One region of the Paenibacillus sp. QJM3NY_38 genome, then DNA from elsewhere that is predicted to be linked to it. Evidence: riboswitches for the same ligand, from Rfam matches in the RefSeq annotation. Region 1 holds a riboswitch; each other region holds the start of a gene.
What was found. A riboswitch is a leader RNA that binds a small molecule or an ion and turns the genes downstream of it on or off. The one in region 1 is predicted to bind thiamine pyrophosphate.

Region 1 (2,199 bases):
ACTCATGCGCAATATAGGTAATGAGGCGCTCATTACGGCTGAGCACATGCCGGATATGGGTCATCGCAAAATCGTTCACGGGGTAAACGCGTCCCTTTAAATGCTCGCTTTCCGCCTGAACACCGGTTACAGGGGAATGAATGCGATGATAGTCGGTTGGGCTTAAATACAATACAAATGCATAACCGTTGATGTAGTTTTCCATTCTCGGTGATTTGGCGAGCAGCTCGCTCAGGGTATAATCCTGTCCCTTGACGCTCAGAATGGTGCCGGCGTTGACGGCGCACATCGCCGATATCGTGGCATCGACGGGGCTTACCATGGCATCGGCGGTGTCGTCTATGGCGCGCAGGCCTATTTTTAACCGGCGGGAAAAGAATTCGTTCAGTGAGCGGTATTCGTGGATTTCTTTCTCCGCTTCATGCGCCGGAATTTGATAAATTCGTATGAATGCAGGTATTAGATGACGGCTCAGCCGGCTGTGGGAACAATGCCCCATGATTCGGGACAGCCACTTGCGGGAGGACAGCTCAGTCATCAGACGCAGCAATTGTTTAGCCATGTCATTCTCCTTTGTGCATAGGTGTCAGCAATAAACGTTGGTGGAAAAGCCAATCACTCTGATATTGACATAGAATGAGCTGGAAATCAATAAATAGCCATTTTTGAAAAAAGGTTCTTGCTAATTGGAGAACGAATGTGTATTTTAAGATTAACATGAAACCGAATAGGGAATACGGGGGCTTGAGTGAATCAGGCTGAGATTGCAGCTGTTATCCGCTGTTGACCGTTAATCTGAACTGGGTAATGCCAGCGTAGAGAATATCCGACCCTGCCTACATAGGGCCTATTTTTCCGTCTGCGCGTTTTTCCAGACGGTTTTTTGTTGTGCTTACACAAAAATAGAGGTGGAGAGGGGAATGTGTGGTTATGGGAACATCTATGCAAGAGAAGTTGGGGGTTCAGCCCCGAAAAGGGCTGCGGTTAAGCGATATTTTGGTGACGGTGCTGGTATCGCTGGTGCTTGGCGTCATTTATCACTTCTGGGGTTCGGTTTACAATCTGTTAAAACCGCTGTTCTTTGAAGCGGATGAGTTGTTATACGGAATGTGGTTCGCTGCAGCCACGCTTGCTTACTTGCTAATCCGTAAGCCGGGAGTGGCCATCATTGCGGAAGTGGCGGCTGCCCACGTGGAAGTGCTGTTTGGCAGCGGCTGGGGATTGACTCTGCTACTGTATGGCCTCATTCAAGGACTTGGGGCAGAATTGGTATTCGCGGCGTTCCGTTATCGGAGCACCTCGGCGTGGACGCTGGCGATTGCCGGAGCAGGCGCAGCCATCGGATCGATGATCATGGACTTCTATTACAGCTATACCGATGACCTGCAGACGTGGATGTTCCTGGCCAAATACGGTATGCGGGTACTCAGCGGTGCCGTCATTGCAGGCCTGCTCATGCTCTTGCTGGCCAAAGCCTTGGACCGCACGGGCGTCACATCCCTGCTGCGTCCTGCGTCGAAGAAGGATTACGAAGCACTGGATGATCCGCGCCATGTCTAATGCCACGGTTAGCCTGGTTCCGGCTCAGTCCGCTGAGATGGTTCCGGAACCGGCGGTCTATGTGGAGGGATTGCGTCTGAAGTATCCGGGCGAGGAGCGACTGATGTTCAAAGACCTCTCCTTCTCGGCTGTCCGAGGGGAGAAGGTGTTGCTGCTCGGTCCGAGCGGCTGCGGCAAATCCACGCTGCTGCAGGTGCTTAGCGGGATGATTCCCCGCGCAACGGAGGTGCCGATGAAATGCGAGTCGCAGCTGGTTCCGCGCTCTTGGGGGTATGTATTTCAAGATCCGGATACCCAGTTCTGCATGCCGTACGTGGATGAAGAGCTGGCTTTCGTACTGGAAAATCTAAGTGTCCCCCGTGATGAGATGAAGGAGCGGATGCAAGCGGCGCTCCGCGAGGTGGGGCTTGATCTTGAGGAGCTTCATATGCCGATCGGGCATCTGTCCCAAGGCATGAAGCAAAGGTTAGCGCTGGCTTCGGCTCTGCTGCTGGAGCCGGAGGTGCTGTTCCTTGACGAGCCATCTGCCTTGCTCGACCCGGAAGGAAGGGAGCAAATCTGGTCCGCGGTGAAGGCCGTATCGGATGGGCGGACACTGATCATCGTGGAGCACCGGATCGAAGAAATGGCCAGATACGT
Region 2 (2,199 bases), 1.8 Mb from region 1:
ATAACATTTCAGTCATATCTCATATAGATCGGAAAGGGTGTTGAACCATGTCACAGAAACGCTTAGATCATGTCGGTATTGTTGTCCGGGACCTAGAAGCTACAATCGCCTTCTATACATCCGTAGTCGGACTAGAACTAAAGAATCGCCTGACCCATACGAATGGCGTCATCCAGCTGGCGTTCCTCGGGTTTAATGGCAGCAACGAGACGGAAGTCGAGCTTATTCAGGGATACAGCGACACGCTGCCAGCCGAGGGCACCGTTCATCATTTTGCAGTCAGCACGGACAACATTGAAGAGGAATATGCCCGGGTTCAAGGACTTGACGTTCCTCACTTGGACGAGGAAATCGTGACGCTCCCGAATGGTTTCCGTTATTTCTTCGTACATGGTCCCGAAGGGGAATGGATTGAGTTCTTCCAGCGCTAACCTCTACGTAGAAGCCTTATTCAAATACTTTATCTCGTGAAAGGTTCATAGGATCAATTAATGTTTCCCCTTGCATAAGTGTTCTAAGCAAAGACCTGCCCCGTTCGTACCTCTTCGAACTAGACAGGTCTGGTGTGTTAGGACTATAATAGCGGATGTAATGATCGAAACTTCATAAATACCGGGGGAGCTGGGATATGGCCGGCTGAGAGTGTATCCGATATGATACTGACCCTTACACCTGATCTGGGTAATGCCAGCGTAGGAAGCCCATGTTTGCGGCAGCTATTTATTTGCCGTGGTATACACTTACGCCGTCATGCGTCCTGATATCATCAGGGCGTTTTTTTTGTGGAGTTGCGAGGTAATAGAAAGAGAACTTAAAGGAGAGAAGAAACGATGAAGAAGGGAAGATGGATTCCGCTGCTTCTCGCTTGCGTCCTGCTTATGTTCGCGTCCGGATGCGGTACAAGCGAACAGAACAAGAAGACAGGTGCCGAAGGTGAAGGCAGTCAGACTTCCGGGAAACTCCGTGACGTGCAGCTGATGCTCGATTGGTCCGCCAATACGAATCACACCGGCCTGTATGCAGCGAAGGAGCTTGGGTATTATGAGGAAGAAGGGCTTAATGTCCAGATCGTCCAGCCGGGAGCAGGCGGAACGGATACGCTGGTCGCATCCGGAAACGTGCCGTTTGGCATCAGTTATCAGGAAGGCGTAACGCTGGCCAGAACGCAAGGATTGCCGCTCGTTTCCATTGCAGCAATCATTCAGCATAATACGTCCGGCTTTGCCGCCCCCAAGGACAAAGGCATCGTGAAGGCAGGCGATTTTGAAGGAAAATCCTATGGCGGCTGGGGCTCACCTGTGGAGGAAGCCGTCATGAAATCCATCATGGAGATCGATGGCGCCGATGTCAGCAAGGTGAATATGGTCAATATGGGCGATGCCGATTATTTTACGGCCGTCAAACGCGACATTGATTTTGCCTGGATCTTCTATGCTTGGACGGGGATTGAAGCCGAGCTTCGCAATGAGCCGCTTGACATGATTTATGTGAAGGACTACTCCGAGCAGCTTGATTATTACACACCGGTAATCGTGACGAACGAGAAGCTGATCCAGGAGGACCCTGAGCTTATCAAAGCGTTCATGCGGGCGACTTCAAAAGGATACGACTATGCGATTCAACATCCTGAAGATGCGGCAGCTCTGCTTACGAAGGCGGTTCCTGACTTGGATGCCGAACTGGTTCTCGCCAGCCAGAAATGGCTGAGCCCCCGTTATCAGGATGATGCATCCCGCTGGGGCGAGCAGAAAGCCGAAGTATGGTCAGGATATGCCGACTGGATGTTTGAGCGCAAGCTGCTGGAGAAGGAACTTGATGCGGACCGCGCATTCACCAATGATTTTTTACCGGAGCAGCCATAAGGTTATTTCTATTTAAAAAGAAGAGAGACGGCCTTTGCAGCAGGCTGCTCTCTTCCATCAATATAGCTTGCACGAAAGGATGAGTTTACATGGCGAATACACTTTTGAGCATTCAAGTGATACCGAGAACGCCAAACGGGGCCGACAGCATCCCTTATGTAGATGAAGCGATTAAGGTCATTCAGGAATCAGGCGTGAAATACGAGGTTCATGCACTCGAAACGACCATGGAAGGTGAGCTCGCCGAACTGCTCAAAATCGTGGAGCGCATGCATGAAGCGCTGGTGAATGCGGGAAGTCCCAGCATCATATCCCAAGTCAAAATCGCCCATCACCC
Region 3 (2,199 bases), 1.3 Mb from region 1:
CGGAAGCCCAAAGCGATTTGGATTACGGACCTCTGCCCCTGTCGATAACCGATATTAACGATTACCGTTATGTGCTAACCGAGTACATGCTGGACTTGAAGAGTCCCCGAAGCGATGGCGAAAAATGGTTTACGGTGCACAAAATAGCTGCGATTCTCTGTGATTTTGTACTTAGGGTGAACCGGGAGTGGACGGGTGAAGGGAAAACGCTGTTCCGCCTGTTTAACCGCTTTGACACAATCTTAGGAGAGCGATTGGAAGCAGCGCTCGCGGCGATGTATCGCCAAGATGATCCTTCTGTTCTAATGGCATTTACCGAGGAAATGCTCCGTCCGTACGGAGGGAAACTTCTCATCGGTTATGAGGAATAAAATATCGTTGCCAATAGATAAAGAGAGGTACATTAGCCGTGACGCTAGCAAGGCGCGGGAAATACTATAATAGTGTGATTACATCACGTCATACTTTAAATCCAGGAGGGGATCTTCATGAGCGGAGTATATGGCGGCGGTGAATATGGCAATTCAGTAGGAATTATTTTGGTTCTCTTTATCCTGCTCGTAATCATCTTGAGTGCTTGGGTTTAAACCGTCAAGATTCTTGGCAGTAGTGACAGAAAAGCCCGGCGCATGCCGGGCTTTTGTCTGCCTCAATCGAACTCAATTCGATGCGGCTTTGACCGATGGGCTGTGGGCAGACACAACCGCTGTCATGACCAGATGACTGCTGTCGGATTGGATCGCATGCAAAAACGCCTCTTCAAGTGACCCGAACACCCGGGATAAGGACCCGTCCAACCGGCTGGCGTAATGAACGCCTCCGGCGAATGTACCGGCTGCCTTCGCACGATTTACCTCAGCGTAGATGACCTCCATATAGTTATCCGTACCCATGGGGTAAAGAGCGAATTGGCAGGCAGTCTCCATATCCGCATGTTCTCCGATGTCGTTGTTTAAGCGGGTCGAATCCTCAGTCATATATACATCGGCGTCCGTATCTCCGGGGCAGCCGATGGAATAAGTGCCATTAAAAACAGTGTGCACGCCACTAGCCGCAGCATAGGCGAATATCGCCCTTGTAACATCAAAGACATGCTCTGCACGTCCACGAATACAAGTGCTCACATCGTCTGTCTGAATCCACACCTTCCCCGTATCCACAGATTGCAGCGCGCCCAGGATGACCTCCACAAACCGGTCTGTCATGGGAAATACCGAAAACCGGCATCCCACGATCCGGCTGGTTCCGCAAACAAGCTCATTCATTGTCATTTCCTCCTCATTATATAAGTCCACGCCAAAAAAACCGCACCCCGTGAAGAAGGTGCAGTTATGCCTACGAAAGGAAATAAACATAAATGCTACACTTCCCCACGCTAGTATGACCTAGATCGGGTGATAAGGGTTAACGGCAGCCCGCCGTCTCTCAGCACATGGCACCCCTAGTACAGCCAACATCTTATGTAGTTGGTTAACCACAAGATTTGCCCCGGAACTTCATGTTATCGGTAGAAGTTCGAGGGTTCTTACCTGTGTAATTGTATCGTTTTGCCATCGGTTTTTCAATCTTTGCCCATTATAAAAACCGCCTGTCCCAGTTGCAGGAACTTAGGGAGGCGGCTTTTTTCATCTGTTTGATTAGTTATATACTTTCACGCGATCTTCAAGCGGTGCAAATTCTTTTTCGCCTGGTTCAGCAACCGGCTTACCGAAAGGCATTTGAGCAATCAGCTTCCAGCTTTCCGGGATGTTCCATTCGGCTTTTACTTTTTCGTCGATCAGCGGGTTGTAGTGCTGCAGGGATGCGCCCAGACCTTCTGCTTCAAGGGATGTCCATACTACAAATTGCAGCATGCCGTTGGATTGGTTGGACCATACCGGGAAGTTGTCGGCATAAGCGGCAAAGTTTTGTTGCAGCCCGGCAATGACGTTGTTGTCCTCGAAGAACAGTACCGTACCGTAACCAGCGCGGAATGAAGCCATTTTGTCGGCAGTGGATTTGAATGCTTCTTCATCACCAACAACTTCCTTCAGAATGCCTTCCGTCATGTCCCACAGTTTATCATGCTGTTCGCCAAGCAATACAACGACGCGTGCACTTTGGGAGTTGAAAGAAGACGGAGTATACTTAACCGCTTCGTTTACGATTTCCTGAATACGCTCGTCCGAGATAACGGATTCTTTGCTAATCCCGTAATAA

Region 2: linked by a shared signal. The riboswitch ahead of AC0VZ8_RS03105 (ABC transporter substrate-binding protein) and the one ahead of AC0VZ8_RS28475 (ECF transporter S component) in region 1 are both predicted to bind thiamine pyrophosphate.
Region 3: linked by a shared signal. The riboswitch ahead of AC0VZ8_RS22150 (YkoF family thiamine/hydroxymethylpyrimidine-binding protein) and the one ahead of AC0VZ8_RS28475 (ECF transporter S component) in region 1 are both predicted to bind thiamine pyrophosphate.

Annotation. Positions count from the first base shown of each region.
Region 1 covers NZ_CM149665.1:6,147,494-6,149,692, reverse strand. The annotation lists gene asd (archaetidylserine decarboxylase) at 1-562, opposite strand, end outside; TPP riboswitch at 727-839, shown strand; gene AC0VZ8_RS28475 (ECF transporter S component) at 931-1,560, shown strand; gene AC0VZ8_RS28470 (ABC transporter ATP-binding protein) at 1,553-2,199, shown strand, end outside.
Region 2 covers NZ_CM149665.1:700,537-702,735, reverse strand. The annotation lists gene AC0VZ8_RS03110 (VOC family protein) at 48-431, shown strand; TPP riboswitch at 605-716, shown strand; gene AC0VZ8_RS03105 (ABC transporter substrate-binding protein) at 831-1,862, shown strand; gene AC0VZ8_RS03100 (MTH1187 family thiamine-binding protein) at 1,952-2,199, shown strand, end outside.
Region 3 covers NZ_CM149665.1:4,814,319-4,816,517, reverse strand. The annotation lists gene AC0VZ8_RS22160 (nucleotidyltransferase domain-containing protein) at 1-371, shown strand, start outside; gene AC0VZ8_RS22155 (YjcZ family sporulation protein) at 489-587, shown strand; gene AC0VZ8_RS22150 (YkoF family thiamine/hydroxymethylpyrimidine-binding protein) at 660-1,265, opposite strand; TPP riboswitch at 1,351-1,453, opposite strand; gene AC0VZ8_RS22145 (nitroreductase family protein) at 1,638-2,199, opposite strand, start outside.